4 regions of the Synechococcus sp. BS56D genome follow, and region 4 is predicted to be linked to each of the others. Evidence: predicted binding sites of a transcription regulator. Region 4 holds the regulator's gene; each other region holds the start of a gene.

Region 1 (5,886 bases), on a different contig from region 4:
TCGCTGGGCTTGAGCACGGCAGTCATGTGAAGACCGATCTGATCCGTGACATCGACCCCTGGGATCATTTCGCCGATCCTCTCGAGATGGTGCGCGAGCGCTTCGCCATCCCAGCTCGAGGCCGTGATCCTGAGTATCCGCAGACCTGTGGTGCCTCTAGCCAGGATTGAGCTCTGAACTGGGCTTGCCCTGACGATTGCGATCGCGGCGGCACCGCTCTGAGCAGTAGCGCACTTCATCCCAAACATCCTTCCACTTGCGCCGCCACTGAAAGGGTCGCCCGCAAACGGCACAGATCTTGGTGGGACGCTCGCTGGGACGCGACACAGGCAAAAGGAATCGTCGTAGCTAAGAGATCATCAGCGACCAACACGCATCAATGAATGGAGCCCAGGCCCTCGTCAAATTGCTCGAGAACCACGGTGTTACCCATGTCTTCGGCATCCCAGGAGCCAAGGTCGACAGCATGTTCATCGCCCTGCTCGATTCACCGATCGAGCTGGTGCTCTGCCGTCATGAACAGAATGCCGCGTTCATGGCCCAGGCCTTCGGTCGGCTTACTGGAACAATCGGTGTGTGCCTGGTGACCTCTGGCCCCGGTGTCACCAACTTGGTGACGGGTCTGGCCACCGCCACATCGGAGGGTGATCCAGTGCTGGCCATCGGCGGTGAAGTGCCCCTCGATGACCGCTTCAAACACACCCACCAGGCACTGGACGGTGTGGATGTCATGCGTCCAGTGACGAAGTTTTCTCAATCCGCGCTCACCGTGCATGACCTGCCGGAGGTGTTTGGCAATGCGGTGCGTGCTGCGGAAAGTGGGCGCCCCGGAGCGGTGTATCTCGGTCTGCCCAAGGATGTAGGGCTGGCGACATTGGATGCACTGCCACCTGGCGCCTGGGGGCAGTCCCACTCGATTGGACCCGCCCCAGTGGCGGCATTGCAGCGGGCTGCAGAGGTCCTCAACACCAGCCGCAAGCCGATCGCTTTGCTGGGCATGCAAGCGTCTTCACCCCAGCTAGCCGAGCCCCTCCAGCGCTTTTTGCAGGCCGCCGCGATTCCGTATTGCTCCACGTTTCAGGGGCCTGGCCGCTGGGTTGTCCCCGAGCACTTCGCCGGTCGGGTGGGTCTGTTTCGCAACCAACCGGCCGACAAATTACTCGACGAAGCAGATGCCGTGATCACGATCGGCTTTGATGCCGTGGAATTTGATCCGAGCCTCTGGAACACCGGCAACCCCCGCCCCTTGATTGCCGCTGATGTGGTGGCACCAGATCAGGACCAGGCCTTCATCCCCGAAGTGGAGCTGATCGGTGACATTGGCGCCAGCCTCGAGGCTTTACAGGGGATGTTGAAGCTGACGGTGGAGGAGGACTTCCGCCGATCAGCCGCTGAGCGCATGGCGGAACTGCACAGCACCGTGGCCGAGGGGGCCCAGATGGGCGGATGCCCGGTCCCTCCCCTGAGGGTGGTGCACGACATCCAACAGGTGATTACTCCTGAAACGATTCTGGCCCTGGATGTTGGCTCCCATTACATCTGGATGAATCGCTATGTACCTGCCCAGCATGCCCGTCAGGTGCTGGTGAGCAACGGCCAGCAGACCCTCGGGGTTGCCCTGCCCTGGGCGATGGCGGCGCGGTTGCTCTATCCCGATGCTCCAATCCTCTCCGTATCAGGGGATGGCGGTTTCCTGTTCACAGCCACCGAACTGGAAACGGCCAAAAGGATCGGCAGCCGATTCGTGCATCTGATCTGGAACAGCCACTCCTACAACATGGTGGAATTCCAGGAAGAAGCCCATTACGGGCGAGTTTCCGGCGTGAAGCTCGGCGACTACGACGTTGTGAAATTCGCTGAGTGCTTCGGCTGCCGCGGCCACCGAATCGATGACCCCGACCAACTGCTTCCCCTGATCCGTGAGGGGCTGCAACAGGACGTGCCCGTGCTGATCGACATCCCGGTCGACTACTCAAAGAACCAGCGTTTGATGCAGGACGTCTACCAGGACTTCATTCACTGAACACGACCGCCTATCCCACACCATGACAACCCATCCCGACCTCGGGCACACCCTGAGCCTGCGCCTTGGTGCAGGCCTCTGGCAGGCCCTGTGCGAAGAGAGTAGGCAACGTGGCGAATCTCCATCCCACCTCGTGCGAAGCCTGCTGAGCGAATCCCTCGACCTGGAACATCACACCCTTTATCAGGTCTCCACCTCGGGCGCTCTCGTCCAGGGCGTCTACCAGGGCTGCGTCACCGTTGCCGAAATCCTGAAACATGGCGACTTCGGCCTCGGGACCTACGACGGCCTCGATGGCGAGGGCATCATGCTTGATGGAGTCTGCTGGCAAGCCCGCAGCGACGGCAGTGTGCGCGAAGCACCTGCCGATGCTGAAGCCCCGTTCTGGGTGACCACCCGCTTCCACGCAGACAAGACAGCGCAGTTGAGCAACATCAAGGGATGGGAGGACCTGACTCAGCGCCTCGATGCACTGCGCGACAACGACAACCTGTTCGTCGGTTTGCGTCTGCGTGGGCACTTCAACTCCATCCGTTACCGGGTGGCCTGTCGCGCTGAAGCAGGCACAGACCTTGTCAGCGCCACCTCCCATCAGGCCGAATTCCAGCAGGAAGGGGTGAACGGCACCCTGGTTGGGTTTTGGACCCCCAGCTATGCCCGCACGATCAACGTGCCTGGATTCCATCTGCATCTACTGACCGATGACCGGCAACACGCCGGCCACGTCCTGGACCTGCAATGCGATCAGATCGAGGTGGATCTGCATCGGGAAGAGGCCCTGCATCTAGCTCTCCCTGAAACGCCAGCATTCCTCAAGGCCGATCTCAGCGGCGATCCTGCTGCTGCCCTGGCCGTCGCTGAAAGCAAACACAGCTGAACAAGCACTGTGTAACGGGCTGAACCAAAACAAAAATCAGTAGCCATTGCTACAGACAGTCGCTATGCTTGAACCACGTTGAGCCCTACTTCGGGCTGCAGTTCGTTCCGCGCCAGGCAACGGGGGCGTGGGCACTGTGGAGTTCAACCATGAACACCCTCGATCTCACCCGCAACCGCATCCGCAAAGCGGAGGCGCTGAAAGAAGCCCAGCGACTGATGGCCAAGGCCTACAGGGGCGTTGAGTACATCGACGCCCATCACACGGCCCAGAAGCCCCAGAAACCCTCGGAGCTTCGCTACCGCGGCGTTCGTTACAGCGTCTGATTCAACCAGTCACTGCCAATCATCCAGGGCTCCGTTTCGGGGCCCTTTTTGATGGAACGAGATCAGGCACAAAAAAGGCGGGTGTCTCACGCCCGCCATCCGGTTCACCAAGCAGAAGCGAGCTTCTGCTGAAATGATTCTGCCGCAGCTCTGAGGCTCTACAAGCGCTGCTTCAGCGATTCGGCCCCTCGATCTGTGACTGAATCTGATCGACGTCCTGCGCAAGCGGTCGGCGGCGACGCTCCACCTGCACAAACACAAGCCAGGCCAAACTTGCCGCCAGTCCCCCACGCCAGTCGGAGCGGAGAAGCTCGAGAATCGCAACGGTGCTGGCTCCGATTCGCAAACCTCGGAGCACGAAGCTGACCACACGCTGCTGCAGCTCGGGAGTCAGCGGCATGGACGACCAGCGTTCTGCTGACACATCTCCTGGTCAAGAAGGTCTTCGACCAACATCAACAACGCCATTCCCATGAGGGAAAGACTGGATCCAAGCTCAGTGAGACCAGAAGTTTCCAGGGTGCGAGCGGCCTGCAGATGCTGGGACCAAGTCAGTCGCATGAACAGCAAGCAACCTTTTCAATCTGACCGTCAATCAGCACAAGCGCGAGCTCATTAACAACCCGAAACACTGACATTCACCCGTCTGGGTGGCCATTGCTACAGCTCCACAGTGCCCGCTCGATACATTCACGCCATCCTCAGGAGGCTGATCATGTCGTCGGGAATTCAGTTCACCACCGAGCAGCTCTTTCATGTGGAGCAGTTCAACCGCGCCCTCGATGCCACCACCGACCCAGGGCAACTGCGCGATCTCGCCAAACAATTACTCCAGGCCTGGCAAACCCAAAAAGCTGCCACCAACTGGATCCTCAACCAGCAGTTGCAGAGTTCATCCAATGCCCTGGCGATGGCCCGCAACTTGAACAGAAACGAGTCGGAGGCAAACCGCTACTCAGCCGACGAGCCATAACAATGACGGCGCACCAGCGCCATCACCTGCTCAGGATCGGATTCCAACGCATAGGCCTCCCGTTCTGCTGCCTCCACACTGGGCTTCTCCTTGGAAAGCAGCAGGGCGTAGCGGTCAGAGGCAATGCCACCGCCTGCGCAATCCTGAGCTACATGCACTAATTCATGGCTGATGGTTTCCACCACCTGGTCCTCGGTGTGGATCAACTCGGTGGAGAGACAGAACACATTGGAACCGGAGAAGTAGTGGCCCACCAAAAGAGGGCCATCACAGAGCGGCCTGTGAATCACAGTGGCTCCAGCGCGGGATGCCACCACCAGCAGCAGCATCAAAAGAGAAGAAGGCACAACCAGATCACAAGCCCTGCACTGAGGCCGATCAACAGAATCAGCAGCAGGGAAAGCCCCAAGCCTGCTGCCATGGCGATGCGGCGGGTGCTGCGGGGAAACAGCAGATAGAGACTGAGGCCAAATGCCAGAGGCCAAAGGGGCGGAATCAGGAGACAGACCACGGTGAGCGCTAGAAGCTTTCCCCTGTGGTGCAGCTCCGTTTGCTCCTTCACACGCAACTGATCCTGTTCCTGCGCGCGGGCGACAAGCTCATCGTCACTGGGCCAGCGCCCCAGCTCGCGGGCATGATCCAGCTCCTGTTCGATCTGTTGTCTCTGGGCGGAATCAGCCATACCCCAGCCTAAATCGAGCAGGATGGGCGTCCACCGATGGCTGAACGATGCGCGAAATGAGTCTGCTGGAACTGGTGATGCGCAACGTCGCCAAGGTAGCGGCGGGATCTGGGATCGCCGCCGTGCTGCTTTGGCTCACCTACGTGATGCTTGACGTGAAACACATGCAAAGCGGGTTCACGCTGCCCACCAACTGAGGAGAACGTCAGGCGGCAGCGGGTTGGCCAGCGATGTAGCTGGCTTGCACCGCTTCGCTTGCAGCTTCCTGTGCGGCTTCGGTCACGGCGTACTCACTGACATCCGATCGCATGCTGAGCAGCTGACCATTCATCGCCATCTGCCAGATCTCCACCCTGGAATCCTTAGGAGCGTTGAACCAATACGTTTCCGCGGGCATGACCACCTTCTCCAGATAAAATCGGTTGTCACCGATACACTTCAACACCACCATTTTCGGAGTGGTGTTGCTGTAAAGGCAGTCCTGCATGGATCGATCAGAAGCTCTCACCACAGTGGGGGGGACCTGTCGAGCAGAGTTGTCGGAACCAACACAAAACCAGGGCGTTTTCAGATTTTTTTCAGAAATCAAATCTCAGGCAACGAAGCGACGGTATAGCCAGCGCACAAAACCGCCGATCACAGGCACCGGGGCAAAGGTCGGTCCAACAAAATCGAAGTAATCACGATGGTCCACGACCTTGCCCTCAGCATTGAACTGGAGGCGGCTGGTGCCCGGGTAGAGGAACTCAATCCCTTTGATCTTCAGCCCCATCTCCCATTCCACAAAGGCGGTGTCCCCCTCGATCGCAATCGCAGCAGGCGCCAGGAACACATCGTCACAGCGCTGAATGAGCCCGTCCTGAGCTGCGATATAGGCAGCGATCCCGTGCTTCTCCTGGGTGGGATCCTGAAAATGCACAGCATCGTCGTAAAGCTCCCGCCACTGGGCCTCGGAGGGAGCGGGCTTGCCGTAAGGCTTGGTGAACAGAGCGCGCAGGCGATCAG
Region 2 (5,886 bases), on a different contig from region 4:
GAGCCAACCGGGTCGGCGACAGCGGTGAAGTGCCTGTGGCAGCGCTCGTTCTGGATTGCCACGGCCGCTGCATTGGCTATGGCGTCAACCGGCGCGAACGTGATCAGGACCCCCTGGGCCATGCCGAGCTGGTGGCCCTGCAGCAGGCCACCAGCATCAGGGGGGACTGGCGTTGCAACAGCTGCACCCTGCTTGTGACGCTTGAGCCGTGCCCAATGTGTGCTGGAGCACTGGTTCAGGCCCGCATGGGGCAAGTGATCTTCGCCGCCAAGGATCCGAAGCGTGGGGCCATGGGGGGCACAATCGATCTCAGCAGCCATGAGAGCGCCCACCACCACATGCGAGTGATCGGGGGCGTTCTCGAGCGCGAAGCCAGCCAGATGCTGGAGTGCTGGTTCAGGCAGCGACGGCGGCGGTCTGTTTGAAACGGGGCAATTCCGTTTCAAACAGATTGAGCAGTCGATCGACGTTTTCGGGAGTGGAGTTGTATCCCATCAGGCCAATTCGCCAGATCTTGCCGGCCAGCACACCTAATCCGCCACCCACCTCGATGCCGTGATTGTTCAGGAGGTGCTGACTGAAAGCCTTGCCATCGACACCTTCTGGAATGCGCACGGTGGTGAGGGTGGGCAGGCGCAGCTCCAGGGGTGCATGCATGACCAAGCCGAGACCTTCAAGACCGGACCAGAGGGCCTCGGCATTGCGGCGATGGCGAGCCCAGGCCTGCTCAAGACCTTCTTCGGCAAGAAGCCGAAGCGCCTCGCGCATCCCAAAGTTCATGTTCACGGGCGCCGTGTGGTGATACACCCTGTCGCTTCCCCAGTACTGATTCAGCAGGGACACGTCGAGGTACCAATTGGGCACCTTGGTGGTGCGGGCCGAGAGCTTCTGTTCGGCCCTCGGTCCCATCGTGAAAGGACCAAGTCCGGGAGGACAACTCAGACCTTTCTGACTGCAGCTGTACGCGAGGTCGACTTTCCAGGCATCGAGATGCAACGGAACTCCACCCAAGGAGGTGACCGTGTCGAGGAGCAGGAGGCAATTGTGCTTCCGGCAGAGATCCCCGACACCCTCCATGGGTTGGCAGATCCCTGTGGACGTTTCTGCATGAACCATCGCCAGAATCGCCGGGCGATGCTCGATCAGAGCGGCTTCGAGCTCATCGAGAGAGAACGCTTCTCCCCAGGGCTTCTCGATCACCCGGACATCGGCCTGATAGCGGCCGGCCATGTCAACAAGACGAAGGCCGAAATAACCCTTAACGGCCACCAGCACCCGATCACCAGGCTCAACGGTGTTGGCCAGGGTGGCTTCCATGGCGGCACTACCAGTGCCACTCATCGGAAGGGTGAGCCGGTTGTCGGTTTGCCAGGCGTAGCGAAGCAATTCCTGTACTTCACCCATCAGCTCCACATAAAGCGGATCGAGATGACCGATCGGCGTGCGGGACAGGGCCTCCAGCACGGTCGGATGGGCATTGGAAGGGCCAGGGCCAAGCAAGAGCCGATCTGGCGTTGCGATCGGAGCCAGATCTCGGCGATGGCTCGAATCAATCTGGAGATGGGAGGGCGCTATCGCCAAGGACTGACGGGAAAATCGTTGGCGAAAAGCCTACGCAGTCATCCCTCCATCAGGGGAGGAGATGAGGGAATGCAACGGCCTAACGCTGGCGGACGTCGGTGGCCGCCAGACCGGAAGCCATGTGCTCGAAGGGCTGACGCACCACTGGGCAGCGATCAAACTCCACCCCCTCAGCCACCAGTCGCTCGCAAAGCACATCGCCCAAGAGAACAATGCTGCGAACCGTGGGTCCCGTAGGCACTCCGAGACTCTTGTACGTGTCGTCAAGACCGTTGAGCACCCGTTCATTCAGGATGGTGCTGTCTCCGGCCACCAGGGCGTAGCTGGCGTAGCGCAGGAAGTAATCCATGTCTCGCAGGCATGCTGCGAGACGCCGGGTGGTGTAGGCGTTGCCCCCAGGAAGCAGCAGCTCCGGGTCGTCAAGGAAGAGACGCTGACTGGCCTCTCGGACGATTTCAGCCGCCTCACGGTTAATCAATTCGACAGCCTTGAGCCTGAGGGCTGCTTCAGAGAGATAGCCATCGATGCTGTCCATGGCGGAGCGATCGAGATAACGACCGAGCTGGTCGTATCGACCGATCAACCCGGTGATGGCATCACGCATGGCTCAGGCTTGAACAGTGTCAAACTGGAAAGTAACACCAGCTTTCCCAGCAGAACGCTCTCTGCAGCAGCGTTATGGGCAAGTTGACAGAAACGGTTACTAACGGGCAGGAGTGGAACAGCCTCCACGACCTTCATCAACGGGTTGATGCCGCGATGCGGTGAGCATTCAGAAAGCGCAGAGGGGGCAAAAAAGGAAGCCATCCCAAGGGATCAAGAAGGTCCAAGACGATCGAGGCGGCATCGGCGCGAAGCAGAAAATGTACCCATTGATACAAAAGGAGTCCCAAGGGCTGACTACGGTCCGCCCTGACTATTGGCCCCCTGCCATCTATTGCACCCATGGGCAAGACCGCACAGGACGTTCTCCGTCAGATCAAGGACGAAGGGATTGAGCTGATCGACCTCAAATTCACTGATCTTCACGGGAAGTGGCAACACCTGACCGTCTGCGCCGACATGGTGGACGAGGCAGCCTTCAGCGAAGGACTGGCCTTTGACGGATCCTCAATTCGCGGCTGGAAGGCGATCAATGCCTCCGATATGGCGATGGTTCCCGATCCCGCCACCGCCTGGATCGATCCCTTTTATCGCCACAAAACCCTGAGCCTGATCTGCTCGATTCAGGATCCGCGCACGGGGCAGGCCTATGACCGCTGCCCGCGCGCACTCGCTCAGAAAGCACTTGCCTATCTGGCTGGCACTGGTCTTGCTGACACGGCTTTCTTCGGACCGGAGCCTGAGTTCTTCCTGTTCGACGACGTTCGTTACAACTCCAGTGAGGGTGGCTGCTTCTACAGCGTCGACACCATCGAGGCCGGTTGGAACACAGGCCGCCTGGAGGAAGGCGGAAACCTGGCTTACAAAATCCAAACCAAGGAGGGCTATTTCCCTGTTGCCCCCAACGACACCGCCCAGGACATTCGTTCCGAGATGCTGCTGCTGATGGGGCAGCTAGGTGTTCCCATCGAGAAGCACCACCACGAAGTGGCCGGCGCCGGTCAGCACGAGCTCGGCATCAAATTCGCCGAACTCATCCAGGCCGCCGACAACGTCATGACGTACAAGTACGTCGTGAGAAATGTCGCCAAGAAATACGGCAAGACAGCCACGTTCATGCCCAAGCCAGTGTTTAACGACAACGGCAGCGGCATGCACGTCCACCAGAGCCTCTGGAAGGGTGGTCAGCCCCTTTTCTTCGGAGAAGGCACCTACGCCAACCTCTCCCAGACCGCCCGCTGGTACATCGGCGGCATCCTCAAGCACGCCCCCTCCTTCCTGGCCTTCACCAACCCGACCACCAACAGCTACAAGCGCCTGGTTCCCGGATTTGAAGCGCCCGTCAATCTGGTGTATTCGGAGGGCAACCGCTCAGCGGCGGTGCGCATCCCGCTCACCGGCCCAAGCCCCAAGGCCAAGCGCCTGGAATTCCGCTCCGGTGATGCCCTTGCCAATCCCTATCTCGCCTTCAGCGCGATGATGATGGCTGGCATTGACGGCATCAAAAACCAGATCGACCCTGGCGAAGGGGTGGACGTTGACCTGTTCGAACTTCCGGCCGATCAGCTCGCCAATATCGCCACGGTGCCGGCATCCCTCAACGGCGCCCTTGAAGCACTCAACGCTGATAAGCACTACCTCATGGAAGGAGGTGTCTTCAGCGAAGACTTCATCAACAACTGGATCGATCTCAAATATGAGGAGGTGCAGCAATTGCGCCAGCGCCCTCATCCCCATGAGTTTGTGATGTACTACGACGCCTGATCAAAGGGAGTTGGTCAAAGGCAAAAGGACGAATGGGGGGGGCTTTGCCCCCCCCATTTTTTTGGTTCAACGATGCCTCAACTGGGCCAAAGCGCTGTCATGGAGATGCCGACAATGATCCTGGCGTCGAGACCATGCCCTCTGCTGCGCGATCGCATTGCGCTGATCAAGGGCATCGGGATGGGTCTCGATCTGGGCGAGCCCTGCCTCACGCCGACGACGCTCATGGGCATGGTGATCTGACCAGGAGACAAATTCGACGGCCGCACGACGGCGCCGATCGAGAACGTTGACTGGATGAACATCAGACATGGCGCATCTCCTCTTTCACTGAAGTCAGTCTGTAGCAACCGCTACAGAATCTCGCGTTACTACACGAATCTTTCCAGCCAATTGATCAGCCAGGCACGAAAGCCACAGAGAGGGCGGTCGGTGAGCTGAAATAGACAACCTTTGGCCCGCAGGCACCCTCGATGGCGACGCCCAGCATCACCGAGATCGCCTACCGCACCCTTCAACAGAGCCGCAGCATCGCCGGACTGGCTCACAAGGAATTCAGCACCAGGCTGATGGAATGGGTCGCGCCGGACGCCGTACCAAGCACGGAAACCGTGCCAGAGGCCATGTTCATGGAGCTGCGTCGCTCCCTCGCCTCCCTAGAGGACACCGACTGGCAGGAGGCCGAATCCGGGCTTTATCCCAAACGTCAGCTGTTCGATCAGCCCTGGATCGACTGGGCGGCCCGCTACCCCCGTCTCTGGCTGGACCTTCCCTCCACCTGGATGCGTCGCCAAAAGAGAAATGTCCGTGACCTCCCGGATGAGGCAAGCGAAACGCTCTACCCCGACTACTACCTACAGAACTTCCACCATCAGACCGACGGTTACCTGAGTGATCACTCCGCGGAGCTCTATGACCTCCAAGTGGACATCCTGTTCAATGGCGCAGCAGATGCAATGCGCAGGCGTGTCCTGGCACCTCTCCTCCGCGGTCTGCGTCGCTTTGAGGACCGACCTGCAGCCAGCCTCAGGGTCCTCGATGTGGCCACGGGAACGGGCAGAACCCTGCATCAGATCCGTGCAGCCCTGCCTGAAGCGACTCTGACTGGCATCGACCTCTCTGAGGCGTATCTGAGGCAGGCCAACCGATGGCTCAACCAGGGGCGCCAAGGTCTGGTGCAACTCCTGAAGGGGAATGGCGAACACCTTCCCTTCGCGGATGGAAGCATGCAAGCCGTCACCTGCGTGTTTCTGCTCCACGAGCTACCAGCCAAAGCCAGACAGGCCGTGTTGGAGGAGTGCTATCGCGTCCTGGAACCCGGTGGTGTTCTGGTGCTGGCCGATTCGATTCAGTTGGCCGACTCACCGCAGTTCAGCGTGGCGATGGAAAACTTCCGCCGCGCTTTCCACGAGCCTTATTACGCCGATTACATCCGTGATGACATCGAAGCGCGTCTCAGCCAAGCCGGCTTCCGTGGCATCACCGGCGAGTCTCACTTCATGGCAAGGGTCTGGTCGGCCAGTAAAGGGGCATAGGCATTCCCTGACATGTGCGCTTGCGCACGGAGTCGCGCCCCATAGGGTGCCCCTATCCCTCGTGGGGTCCATGTCCAATCCTTTCCGTCTGCGCTGGCTTCAGGGCTGGACCTTCCAGCTCGTTCTGATGGAAGGGAAGGTTCAGGTGGAAGCCCATGGCTTTGGCATCTGTCTCAGGACAGCCCTGTTTCCGGGTGAAAGCCCCCAGGCAGCTGCCGACAGGCTCGTGCTTGCCGAGGACAAGCGCAGGCGTGCCCTGCATCAAGCTTGGATCCGCGGTCAGGACCTCACGCGCAGTGCCACGGACGAGGCCCCAGCTCTAGAAGAAGCGCGTCAGGAGGGACCCGGGTCCCTGGTGGTGGTCCACCCCCAACCCCTGGCAGCCTGACTGCCTGGCAGCTTG
Region 3 (5,886 bases), on a different contig from region 4:
CTGGGTTGTCTCTGACAGCCAGGTTGTCTCTGACAGCCAGGTTGGTTCCGAACTCACGCCATGTTGAGCCGCGTTGCCGACTCGCTCTATTGGATCAATCGCTACGTGGAGCGTGCCGAGAACATCTCCCGCTTCGTGGAGGTGAGTGAAGCGATGGCGCTCGACTGCCCACCAGGCAGTGCCGAGCCCTGGCTGCCATTGGTGGAGGCCAGTGGAGACCGAGAAGCCTTTGACCAGCACTACCCAGGCCAAAACCCGAAGGAGGTGATCCGTTTCCTTGTCTCTGATCGAGACAACCCCAACAGCATCGTGAGCTGCATCGCCATGGCCCGGGAGAACGCGCGCCAGATCCGCGATGTGATCACCACAGAGATGTGGGAGCAGATCAATGGTCTCTACTGGAGTCTCCAGGATGGTGAGGCGATTTGGCAGGAACCGGAGCAGGAGCAGCTACGCGACATCCGTCGCGGCTGTCAGCTCTTTTACGGGATCACGGATGCCACCCTCAGCCGGGATCTGTCCTGGCTCTTCAGCCAACTCGGTCGCCTGATTGAGCGAGCCGACAAGACGTCCCGCATCCTGGACGTGAAATATTTCCTGCTATTGCCCTCACCGGAAGAGGTGGGGGGCGTACTCGACGAACTGCAATGGATCGCCCTGCTGCGCTCTGCCGGGGCTTATCAGATGTTTCGCCAGAGCATGCAGGAGGCGATCGCCCCCAGCGCCGTGGCCTCATTCCTGCTGCTGGATCCCACCTTCCCCCGCTCCGTGCGCTGCTGCCTCCAGGGCATCAGCGACACCCTGCAACAGATCCAGCGCCAGCCGGTGCCAGGTCCACCCGATGACCTGGAATGCCTGCGTGGCCAACTGCTCGCGCGCTGGAGTTTCGTGCGCATCGATTCCCTCATCCACTCCGGTCTGCATGAGGCGATCGATCACCTCCAGGCGGATCTGAACCGCTTGCATCAGCTGATTCACGAGCGTTACTTCACCCTCAGCGATCTCCGTTCCATCCCTGCCGATCCCGCATGCGCGCTCAGCTGATCCATCGCCTCAACTACCGCTACGCAGCTCCGGTGAGCCTTGGGGAGCACCGTCTCTGCCTGCAACCGAGGGGTCAGGGATTTCAGCGACTGATCAGCCATCAATTGGAGATCAGCCCCGACCCGATGCATCGTCACGAACTGGTGGCCTCCAGCGGCGATGAAATCTGCCGGGTGCGTTTTCTCGGCGCCACCGACCGGCTCAGCTTCATCGCCCGAAGCCTGGTGGAAACCCGCAGTGCACCGCCGCTTGAGAGCTGTTTCAGTGGCATGGAGCCCTCGTTGCCCTATCCGCGCGGCCTGCTGAACAAGGATCTCCAGGGGGCGCTTGAGGGCTGGCTGCCAGATGGACAACACGACCCCTCAGCGGTGGAGCTGGCCCAGGATGCACTGATGGGCAGCAATCAACAGGCCCTGCCCTTTCTGCGCCAACTGGTGGAGATGATTCAAGATCGGGTCAAATACACCCAGCGCCACATTGGTCCGGCCTGGCCCGCCGGCCGCACCCTCCGGGAGCGAGTCGGTTCCTGCCGAGACCTGGCCATGCTGATGATCGAATGCTGCCGCTGTGTGGGTCTGCCAGCTCGCTTCGTGAGCGGTTACCACCTGGTGGATCCAGCCCCGGAGCAGTACGACCTGCATGCCTGGGCGGAGGTGTATTTGCCCGGTGCCGGCTGGCGAGGCTTCGATCCAAGCGGCAGCGGCGCCATCGATGATCGCTACATCGTGCTGGCCAGTTCCTCAAGGCCCGAGCTCACAGCAGCGGTAACCGGCAGTTTCAGTGGGCCGCCGAACACCGCCAGCGACCTGAGCTGGAGTATTGAAGCGGAGATTGATGGCTGTGGCCTGCTGCTCCGAGGGGAACAAGGGCAGGAGACTGACTCCAAGCAAACTCAGGCCGCCTGAACCAGCGGCGCCAAACCATGCAAACGAGGCCGGGGCGCCGCCGTCGATGTCATGGCAAACAGCTTGGGGATTCGACGGCTGTTGTAAACACGGAATTCACGCACGAGTGACGCACCGGTCTCACGCAGGGCCTGGTTGAGCACCACCGAACCCTCAGGATCCGACACGGAGCGATGAAAGGTGCCCTTGGGGATGCGCAGGATGTCACCACCGCTCTCCAAACGCACGATGTGGAAGGGCTCCGTCCAGCTGAGATTCACCAGATAAAAGGTGCGACCACCACTGGCAGCCAACAGGTTGTCTTCCTGATGGGGGTGGAGATAGAACTGCCAGGCTCCGGTCTCAGGATCATTGGGGGGGCTGACTGCGGGACCGCTGTGGATGACCAGATCGCGTGCATTGGAGTCAGCGACGGTGACATCAAAGAAGCGAACCGCCGGCGTGTCGCGAAAGCGTTCGTAGGAGAGCAGTTCGAACACGGGGAGGAGTGGGCCGTAGCGCTGCAGCCTTTGTAAACGGCCGAAGAGCAACCGATGGTGCCAGATGCAACCGATTCCCCAGCCGGGGTTCAACCGCCGAGATAGGCCATGTCGGCGCGCTCCGGATCGGTCTGCACCTGGAGACTGCGCTCTTCGCTGTAGCGATCTATGCGCGCTGACCAGTGATCCCTCAGCGCCACGACCAGCGACTCGGCATCGGGGTGAGGCTCAAGCCAGGGCCGCAGATTGAGCCCGGTCGATGCAAACAGACAAGTGAACAGCTGGCCATCAGCGGTGATCCGGGCCCGATTGCAATCAGAGCAAAACGGCTCGCTCACAGAGGCGATCATCGCCACCACGCCGGCTCCATCTCGGTAACGCCAGCGCCGGGCCGTGCCCCCTGCTGGCCGACCCAGGGGCTCCAGGGGCCAAACCGCTTGCAGTTGGCGGAGCATCTCCGCCGCCGGCATGACCTGATCACCGCTCCAGCCGTTCCGATGCCCCACATCCATGAACTCGATCAGGCGTAGTTCCAGCCCTTGGTCACGTGCGAAGGCAGCCAAGGGCAGCAGCTGATCCTCATTGCGACCCCGTTGGATCACGCTGTTGAGCTTGAGTGCACCCAAACGAGGGTCAAAGCCAACCTCACGGGCCACCACAATCGCCTCCCGCACCGCAGCAAGGGCGCGTGACCCCGCCTCGCCCACCTCCGGCAATCCAGCCATGGCAGCCACCACGCCGGCATCGAGGCCATCGAGGCTGAGGGTGATCCGATCCAGACCAGCGCGCCGAAGACGCTCAGCCCTGGCTTGATCCAGGAGCAAGCCATTGCTGGTGAGAGCCACCTCCTCCAGTTGCGACAGTGGATCGCCTGGCTGTTGTCGCCGCAGGCGAATTGCCTCAAGCAAGGGCTCCAGCTGGTCACTGAGCAAGGGTTCACCACCGGTGAGGCGCAGGGAGCGAACACCAAGGCGACAGCAGGCCTCGATCAGCGCCAGGCGCTGCGACTGACTCAGCAACCCGCTCACCTCCCTGTGGTCGGGCTGGCAATAGGAACAGGCGAGATTGCAACGGGCCGTCAACGACAGACGCAGCACCTGAAGAGGGCGCTGCCTGCGGTCCGTCACCAACTCAGAACTCACCATCAGTCAACGCTGCCAGATCAGCGGGATGGTTGGCATTGAGCAGCTGCTCTGGAGGCAGAAAAAAGGAGCGGTGGGGAATCTGGTCCAACCAATCGTGCCAGCGATGGCAGCCGCGACCTAACTGCCGCTCGAGTGCAGCGTGGGAGCAAGCCATACCGGGATAAATCCCAAGCAGGGGCTGCTGCCGATCGCCGTCATGCGCCACTAAGGCCACGTGCTCCTGTTCCCGCCAGGCGGCCAACAGCGTCTCCAGCGCAGGGGAGGTGAGGTAAGGCAAATCGATCGGCAGCACCAACCAGGCCTCATCGACCCGAGCGGAAAACACGGCAGCAAAAGCCTGCAAAGGTCCGGCAGGAGGCCAAGGCTCAGGCAGCACCAACAAATCCGGAAAACGCGAAGCAAGGTGCTCGCGATGTCGGGGATGACCTGACAGCACTAGCACCTGCAGATCCAGAGCCCTCGCCATGGCGACGGTGTTGTCAATCCAGGTCCCGCCCCTGGGATGGGGCAACAGCGCTTTGTCAGCACCCATGCGACGGCTGGCCCCTCCGGCGAGAACACACGCACGTAGCAGTCGCGGCACAACAGAGGCTCGGATCACCGTCACTTAGCACCGCCGCAGGGGGGCAATTCCGTAACAACAGCGACCAGGGAGATGGCGGGGAGGTGGTGCAATAACAACGCGGTTTGCATTGGCGCCGCAACTGAAATCCTGGGCGCTGCCTTTTCCGAAGCCGGGGTTTGATCCTTCCTCATTCACAACCCCATGCTTGGCGATCTTTGGTCGTTCCAAGGGAGATATCGAACGCTTCATCTCACTTGGTTCGCCTTTTTTCTCACCTTTGTTGTCTGGTTCAACCTGGCGCCCCTGGCCACCACGGTGAAGGCCGATTTCGGACTGAGTGTTCCCCAGATCCGCACCCTGGCGATCTGCAACGTGGCATTGACCGTGCCCGCTCGCATCCTGATCGGGATGCTGCTCGACAAGTTCGGCCCACGCATCACCTACTCCACCTTGCTGGTGTTCGCAGCCATTCCCTGTCTGATGTTCGCTGGAGCACAGGATTTCAACCAACTGGTGGTGGCCCGTCTCCTGCTCTCGATCGTGGGCGCGGGTTTTGTAATCGGGATCCGCATGGTGGCTGAATGGTTCCCACCCAAGGAGATCGGCCTGGCAGAGGGGATCTACGGTGGTTGGGGCAACTTCGGCTCCGCCTTCTCTGCCCTCACCTTGGTGATCGTGGCCGGCTGGCTGTCATTCTCCGGCGGCTTCGAGCTACCGGGCGGCGACATCCTGAACTGGCGCGGTGCCATCGCCCTCACCGGCATCATCTCCGCGGTGTACGGCTTCATTTATTACGCCAACGTCAGTGACACCCCTCCTGGCAAGGCCTATCAGAAGCCGGCCAAGTCTGCGGGCCTTGAGGTCACATCCATGAAGGATTTCTGGGGTCTGCTGGGCATGAACGTGCCCTTCGCGGCCATCCTCTGCGTGCTCTGTTGGCGTCTCCAGAAAGTTGGCTTTCTGAATGCCGGCACCTATCCCCTTGCGTTGGTTGCGGTGCTGATCTGGTTCATCTTCCAGACCTGGGGAATCATCCGCACCAACCGTGAGCTGATCCTTGGAACTAAGACCTACCCCAAAGAGGATCGCTACGAGTTCAAACAGGTGGCCATCCTGGAGCTCACCTACATCGTCAACTTCGGTTCCGAGCTGGCCGTGGTGTCGATGCTCCCCGCCTTCTTCGAGAGCACCTTCGATCTACCCAAGGCCACGGCAGGCATCCTGGCCTCCTGCTACGCCTTCGTGAACTTGATCGCCCGCCCCGGTGGCGGACTGATCTCCGATCGGCTCGGGAGTCGCAAAGGCACGATGGGCTTGCTCACCATCGGCCTGGGCATCGGCTATTTAGTGATGAGCCTGATCAAGCCAGGAACCTTCAGCGGCACTGCCGGCATTGCTATCGCCGTTTTGCTCACCATGGCCTGCTCCTTCTTTGTGCAAGCCGGTGAAGGTGCCACCTTCGCCATGGTGCCCCTGGTGAAGAAGCGGGTCACCGGACAGATCGCTGGCATGGTGGGCGCCTACGGAAACGTCGGGGCCGTGGCCTACCTGACGATCTTCAGCCTCCTGCCCATCTGGATGGGTGGTGATGCGAAGGATCCCTCACCCGAAATCGTGGCGGCCTCCAACAGTGCCTTCTTCCAGGTGCTGGGGATCGCTGGCCTGATCGTTGGCTTCCTCTGCTACTTCTTCCTCAAAGAACCCAAGGGATCCTTTGCTGAAGAGCATGCCGATGAGGCTGCACTGGC
Region 4 (5,886 bases):
CGCCATGGCTCAACGCACTCGTCTGGGAGATCTCCTCCGTCCCCTCAACTCTGAGTACGGCAAGGTGGTGCCCGGCTGGGGAACCACTCCTGTGATGGGCGTGTTCATGGCCCTGTTCCTGGTCTTCCTGCTGGTGATCCTGCAGCTGTACAACAAGTCCCTGATCCTCGAGGGCATCAACGTCAACTGGAACGGCCTCGGCTGAGGAAAGCCCATGAATGTCTTCGGCATCGGCCTTCCTGAGATGGCCGTCATTGGTGCTGTGGCCCTGCTTGTGTTTGGGCCCAAGCGCCTGCCGGAGCTGGGGCGGACCCTGGGGAAAACCTTGAAGGGTTTTCAGTCTGCTTCCAAGGAATTCGAGCGCGAGATCAACAAGGCGATGGCTGAGCCAGAGCTGCCTGAAGCTGGCCTGCCTGAACCTGGGGAAGTGAACGATGTGAAGGCGATCCCTAGCACCGCCTCAGTGGATAGCGCCTCTGCTGACAGCGCCTCTCCCGACATCAAGGCCTCCAATCCTGAGCTCTGATGGATCGGGGCCAATTGCGCCTCGTCGTCGGTCTCGGAAACCCCGGAGATCGCTACGCGGGCACGCGTCACAATGTTGGCTTCATGGCCCTCGAGGCCATGACTCGCCGCGAAGGCACTCGCTTCCGTTCCATGCCCAAGTTGCATGGGGAGCTGGCTGAGCTTGGCCTTGGGGCCGAGCGTCTGCGCCTGCTGATGCCGCAGACCTTCATGAACGACAGCGGTCGGGCGATCCGTGCCGCCCTCGATTGGTTCGATCTAGACGTGAACCAGTTGCTGGTGGTCGTCGACGACATGGATCTGCCTTTGGGAAGACTGCGGCTGCGGGCCAAGGGCAGTGCTGGTGGTCATAACGGGCTGCGCAGCACGATTCAGCATCTGGGCACCCAGGATTTCGCCCGCTTGAAGATCGGCATCGGTGCCCCTGGTCGTACCCCCGAGGAGCGGCGCGCCCGCACGGTGTCGCATGTGTTGGGCAGCTTCAGCAAAGAAGAACAGCCGCTCCTGGAGACCGTTCTTGATGCGGTGCTCAAGGGGCTCGATTTGATCCAGCGTCAGGGCCTGGAGCGGGCTGGTAATCAGCTCAATGGTCTCCAGCTCGCGGAGACGGACGCATGAGTCCGCTGCCTGTGACAACGGCCCATCTCAGGGTGTTGCGTCAGAGCTTTCAGGACCAATGTTTGGAGGGGGAGGTGCAAGCTGGCGGATTTGCTTGGCAGTTCTGCTGGGCCTTTGATCGCGGCGAGCTGACGGTGGAGCCATCCCTCGGCAGGGCCTTGATCCAGGACGCCCTCCAGCGATTTCTGGTCAAGGCTGACTATCACCTCGAGCCTGGCGGCGATTACACCTTCACCGTTCGGGCGCGATTTTGAATCGGTGGAGGGCAGGCCCATTCCAGGGGCCGGCCAAGGTGGTCTTCGAGCAACACCAGAGCAGCAATGGCATCCAGCTCCACAGGAGGCAGGTCGAGCCCGCGAGGCAGCAAGCGTCTCCAGCCTTGCGGTGGCCATAGCTGCCAATAACGCTCTCTCGCTCGCAGGGTGGTGCCCCGCTCGTCCATGAGCTCAGGCTCCAGCTGAAGTTGCTCCTGCAAACGTTCACGCCAGAGGCTGCTGCCGGTGCCATTGCCAAGAAGGACCTGATCGATCGGACTGCTGCTGCTCCAGTGCTGGATCTGATCGAGCACTGTGTCGATGGGATACACGCCTGATGCAATCACCTGGTGGCGTTCCTTGTCGCAGAGCACCAGGCCGCATTTGCTGCGGCCAGGGTCGATGGCCAGGAGCCGTGCCATTTAGGTGGGGCCTGAGACCTGGCCTGGGCGCACCCCATTGATGGGGCGCAGCTCCACGACGATCGGGTCTGCGGTGTCGCTGCTGCGCAGGGCCACGACCTCAAGCTCAACGCGGGATGGTGCTCGGCTCAGGAGCTGTTTGCCAAGGCTGTTCAGGGCTGTCGCGTCAAACTGAAGTCCCTGACTGAGGGATCCCCGGCGCTGGACCTCCGCCAGGGCGGAGGCGAGCAGGAGGTTGAGCCGATTGCGTACGGCTTCCCCGTCAGTTTCCTGGCGTTCGAGGGAGGTGCGGGCCAGCACGTCGCCGGTTTTCACGATGCGGGTGTTCGGACGAGCTTCTGGGAAGGCGTACACCACCTTTTCGCCCAGAAGAACATTCGCTGCCGAGCGCACATTCACCACCCAGGTGCCCGGTTGGCGGATGGTTTTTTCAAGTCGTTCGATGTCGCTGCGAGGCACCAGCAGGATCTGTCGATCGGGTTTTACCCCTGGGAGGACCTGCTGGTAGGCCTGCAGGTTCGCTTCCCGCAGCAGCTGATCAATTACCTGTTTCGCCTGTCTGGGGTTGTCGAGCCGCAGGGTGGCGGTGGCCAGGGGCTGGCCGCTGCTCAGCACCACGTTCCCCTGCCGCAGTGCGAGCACGTTTTTCTCGAGTTGGCGCAGCTCCGCTTCACCGTTGCTGATGCGCTGCCGCACGCTGGCCAGCTCCGCTTCGGTGCGTCGGATTTCCGCATCCCGAGCCTGCACGTCGCGACTGAGGCGAGTCCGTTCTGCTTCCAGACGTTCCCGCTGCTTGTTGAGGGGAACCAAGGCTTGGCGCAAGGTCTCTGCCTTTGCCTTCGCTTCCGCAAGATCCCGTCGGGTCCGTTCCCGTTGCTCCTGGGCTTGCGCCAGTTCTCGGGTTGCTTCCTTCTGGGCTCTGCGGCTGCTCTCAAGGGCCGTGCGGCTGTCATTCAGCCGCTTCTGCAAGGCATCCAGTTCAAAGAGGCCCACGCGCAGCTGGCGGCTCACCAGCAGCATCAGCCCAAGGGACAGCGCTGAGATCAGGCTCCCTGTGAGCACCGTGATCAGCACGGCGGTGCGGCGGGGGCGCATGCCCAGCAGGCTGAGACGGGCCTTCCCGACCTTGGAGCCGAGTCGATCGCCCAGGGTGGCGAGCACGCCACCGAGCACAAGCAGGGAGAGGATCAGCAGCCAGCCGGTCACGAATTCAAGGGCGAGGGAAGGCGAGCTGAGGCCGTCCGGGCTCCATCTTCTCCCGTGACCCGCTCAGCTGAAGCGTTTCGCCAGGGCGATTGGATCGAGCACCGTGATTTTCTTGCGGTCGATCTCCACCAGACCAGAGTTGCGCAGATCCCCGAGCAGGCGCGTAATCGTGACCCGGGTGGAGCCGATGGCCTCGGCGATCGACTGGTGCGAGAGGCGCAGGTCAATGGTGATTCCCTTATCGCCAGGCACTCCGAAGTCACGGCAGAGCACCAAAAGAAAACTCACCAGGCGGGACGACATGTCGCGATGGGTGAGGGTTTCGATCATGGTCTCGGTTTGCAGGATCCGGCTCGAGAGACCCTGCAGCAGCAGCAGGCCAACACCGGTATCGGCTTCAATCGCCTGGCGCACCGAGGCAGCTGGTGCCGTGACCATCTCCACGCGGGTGAAGGCCACGGAGTGATAGAAGCGATCGGAGCGATGGCCGGTCAACAGGGACAGCACGCCGAACAAGCTGTTTTCCCTGAGCAGAGCCACGGTGATTTCCTCCCCGGACTCGTAGACCCTGGAGAGGCGAACCGCCCCGCGCCTGATCAGATAAACCCGTTCAGCGGGATCTCCGGGGAAGAAAATCGTCTTGCCGCGTTCCACCAGCTCCGTGCTCGCGCCCTCGAGATCTCGGATCACTTCCAGCAGCGTGCGTGCGTTGGCTGCAGGAGCGTTCGCCAGGGTGACTCCCGCTCCGGCACTGGCCGTTACGGAGGCGGTCTGCGGTGAATATCGGCTGAAGCCGCGTGTGGCTCCGACCATGGCGACTTTGCAGTTGGCAGGACGCTACGGATGGTCCTGGCTCCACCTTGTAGCAACCCACACGAAATTCAGCGTTGATGCAGGGCGCTGCGTTGGTGCTGCATCAACTCCGTCAGGCCTGGTTCGGCAAGGTCCAGGAGGCCGTTGAGGGCGCTGCGACTGAACGGAGCTCCCTCCGCTGTGCCCTGCAGCTCCAGCAGACGCCCTTCGCCGTCCATCACCACATTCAGGTCCACGTCGGCCCGGCTGTCCTCGCTGTAGTCCAAGTCGAGCAGGGGGGTTCCCTGCACTAAACCCACGGAGACGGCCGCCACCTGCTGGCGGACCGGTTGACGCGTGATGACCCCGTTCGTCAGGAGTTGGTTGCAGGCGTGCTGAAGCGCAATCCAGGCGCCGGTGATCGAGGCCGTGCGCGTGCCTGCATCGGCCTGGATCACATCGCAATCGATCAGCAACGTGTTTTCACCCAGAGCTTCCATGTCGAGGCAGGCCCTGAGGCTGCGGCCGATCAGGCGCTGGATCTCCTGAGTGCGACCCGAAAGTTTGAGCAGCTCCCGGTTCTGGCGTTCGGGAGTGGAGCCAGGAAGCAGCCTGTATTCAGCACTAAGCCAGCCCTTGCCTTCCCCCTGACGCCAGCGCGGGACACCTTGTTCATGGCTGACGCTGCAGAGCACGGCGGTGCGGCCCGTGCGCACGATCAGGGAGCTGATGGCAAAGCCCATTGGATCCCACTCGATCGCGAAGGGGCGCAGCGCGGCGGCATGGCGACCGTCGTGACGGAGTGGGGGCTGGTGGCTGGTCATCAACCGCAGAAGCGCTGCAATTGAGCCTGACAGGGCGGCTGTCACCAGCAGGCGGGGCGCTCAAACACCATCAGTGGTGTATCAGGGGCTTGTGAGCTGCGTCTCCGGCGCTAGATTTTGCTTCTGCCGGCATGCCGGCCGTGTGAGGAATCAATGACCGCCAGCCTGAGCTCCAGTCATCGCCCTGCCGATCCGCGCACTGCGGATCACCGGGCACTGGAGCGAGCGGGTCTACGGCCTTTGCCCCCTGTGCCGCCCCGGGCACCCCTCCATCTGGTGGCTGCCGAGGGTCAGCTGCAGGTGCATACCGCCCCCTACCGCGGCAGTTTTTCCAATGTGCTCAGCCAAGCGTTGCGTGCTGCCGGTCTGGGCAGCCGTGTGCTGATTGTGCAGTTCCTGAAGGGAGGGGTCGACCAAGGCCCGGAGCGGCGTCTGACGCTCTGCGGTCGGCTCGGCTGGTTAAGGCCTGCTGTCTCCACTTGCCTCGATGGGCCTGCCGTTGACCAGGGTCAGGCTGTGCAGGAGGCGGTGGAGCAGGTCTGGCAGGTCTGCCGACGTGAGCTACTGGCTGGCGAGCTCGATCAGCTGGTGCTTGATGAGCTGGGGCTGGCCATTGCCCTGGGCTACCTCAGCGAGGAGGAGGTGCGTGCGACTCTGGAGCGCCGCCCCGGCTCGGTGGACGTGATTGTCACCGGACCCTCCATCCCCGAGTTCTTGATGGGGCTTGCCGATCAGGTCACTGAACTGCGTCGAGGCTTCTGATGCTCAAGAACGATCGCTGGATTACTGAACAAGCTCAGGCCGGCATGCTTGAGCCCTTCCAGGCGGGGCTGGTCCGTCATCTAGAGCCGGATCAAAAGCAGCGCCCGGTGCTCAGTTTCGGTTGTTCGTCCTATGGCTACGACCTGCGCCTGTCACCTCAGGAGTTCCTGATCTTCAAGCACGTGCCGGGCACGGTGATGAATCCCAAGCGGTTCAATCCGGCCAATCTGGAGCCCACAGAGCTTCATCACGATGAGGATGGTGATTACTTCATCCTCCCGGCCCATTCCTACGGGCTTGGTGTGGCCCTCGAAAAGATGAAGGTGCCCGCGAACATCACGGTGATTTGTCTTGGCAAGAGCACCTATGCGCGCCTGGGAATCATCGTGAACACCACCCCGGCGGAAGCGAGCTGGGAGGGACATCTCACCCTGGAATTCAGCAACAGTTCCGGTGCTGATTGCCGCATCTATGCCAATGAGG

What was found. The regulator NtcA, encoded in region 4, controls nitrogen genes in cyanobacteria. The targets are predictions, from matches to a motif close to GTANCNNNNGNTAC.
Region 1: CWE17_RS06520 (DUF4278 domain-containing protein) is a predicted target of NtcA. The motif match lies at 2,940-2,953, and genes of this name have one in related genera.
Region 2: glnA (type I glutamate--ammonia ligase) is a predicted target of NtcA. The motif match lies at 2,447-2,460, and genes of this name have one in related genera.
Region 3: CWE17_RS04010 (molybdenum cofactor guanylyltransferase) is a predicted target of NtcA. The motif match lies at 4,208-4,221, and genes of this name have one in related genera.

What each region holds. Positions count from the first base shown of each region.
Region 1 is NZ_PHQU01000003.1:316,270-322,155, forward strand. It holds gene CWE17_RS06500 (TerB family tellurite resistance protein) at 1-170, shown strand, start outside; gene CWE17_RS12425 (DUF2256 domain-containing protein) at 157-327, opposite strand; gene alsS (acetolactate synthase AlsS) at 380-2,023, shown strand; gene budA (acetolactate decarboxylase) at 2,046-2,900, shown strand; gene CWE17_RS06520 (DUF4278 domain-containing protein) at 3,050-3,226, shown strand; gene CWE17_RS06525 (hypothetical protein) at 3,399-3,626, opposite strand; gene CWE17_RS06530 (hypothetical protein) at 3,942-4,199, shown strand; gene CWE17_RS06535 (hypothetical protein) at 4,178-4,546, opposite strand; gene CWE17_RS06540 (hypothetical protein) at 4,528-4,881, opposite strand; gene CWE17_RS12225 (hypothetical protein) at 4,929-5,078, shown strand; gene CWE17_RS06545 (DUF1830 domain-containing protein) at 5,087-5,368, opposite strand; gene CWE17_RS06550 (nuclear transport factor 2 family protein) at 5,474-5,886, opposite strand, start outside.
Region 2 is NZ_PHQU01000003.1:202,027-207,912, forward strand. It holds gene CWE17_RS05850 (nucleoside deaminase) at 1-425, shown strand, start outside; gene CWE17_RS05855 (alanine--glyoxylate aminotransferase family protein) at 397-1,581, opposite strand; gene CWE17_RS05860 (allophycocyanin subunit beta) at 1,661-2,185, opposite strand; gene glnA (type I glutamate--ammonia ligase) at 2,527-3,948, shown strand; gene CWE17_RS05870 (hypothetical protein) at 4,015-4,260, opposite strand; gene CWE17_RS05875 (class I SAM-dependent methyltransferase) at 4,422-5,483, shown strand; gene CWE17_RS05880 (copper-binding protein) at 5,554-5,871, shown strand.
Region 3 is NZ_PHQU01000002.1:264,733-270,618, forward strand. It holds gene CWE17_RS03985 (circularly permuted type 2 ATP-grasp protein) at 1-67, shown strand, start outside; gene CWE17_RS03990 (alpha-E domain-containing protein) at 61-1,044, shown strand; gene CWE17_RS03995 (transglutaminase family protein) at 1,029-1,949, shown strand; gene CWE17_RS04000 (redox protein) at 1,937-2,428, opposite strand; gene CWE17_RS04005 (GTP 3',8-cyclase MoaA) at 2,518-3,573, opposite strand; gene CWE17_RS04010 (molybdenum cofactor guanylyltransferase) at 3,560-4,156, opposite strand; gene CWE17_RS04015 (MFS transporter) at 4,340-5,886, shown strand, end outside.
Region 4 is NZ_PHQU01000004.1:226,401-232,286, forward strand. It holds gene psbH (photosystem II reaction center phosphoprotein PsbH) at 5-205, shown strand; gene CWE17_RS07620 (TatA/E family twin arginine-targeting protein translocase) at 215-526, shown strand; gene pth (aminoacyl-tRNA hydrolase) at 526-1,143, shown strand; gene CWE17_RS07630 (DUF3146 family protein) at 1,140-1,397, shown strand; gene CWE17_RS07635 (pre-16S rRNA-processing nuclease YqgF) at 1,367-1,819, opposite strand; gene CWE17_RS07640 (DUF3084 domain-containing protein) at 1,820-3,025, opposite strand; gene ntcA (global nitrogen regulator NtcA) at 3,089-3,838, opposite strand; gene rph (ribonuclease PH) at 3,907-4,641, opposite strand; gene CWE17_RS07655 (cob(I)yrinic acid a,c-diamide adenosyltransferase) at 4,795-5,403, shown strand; gene dcd (dCTP deaminase) at 5,403-5,886, shown strand, end outside.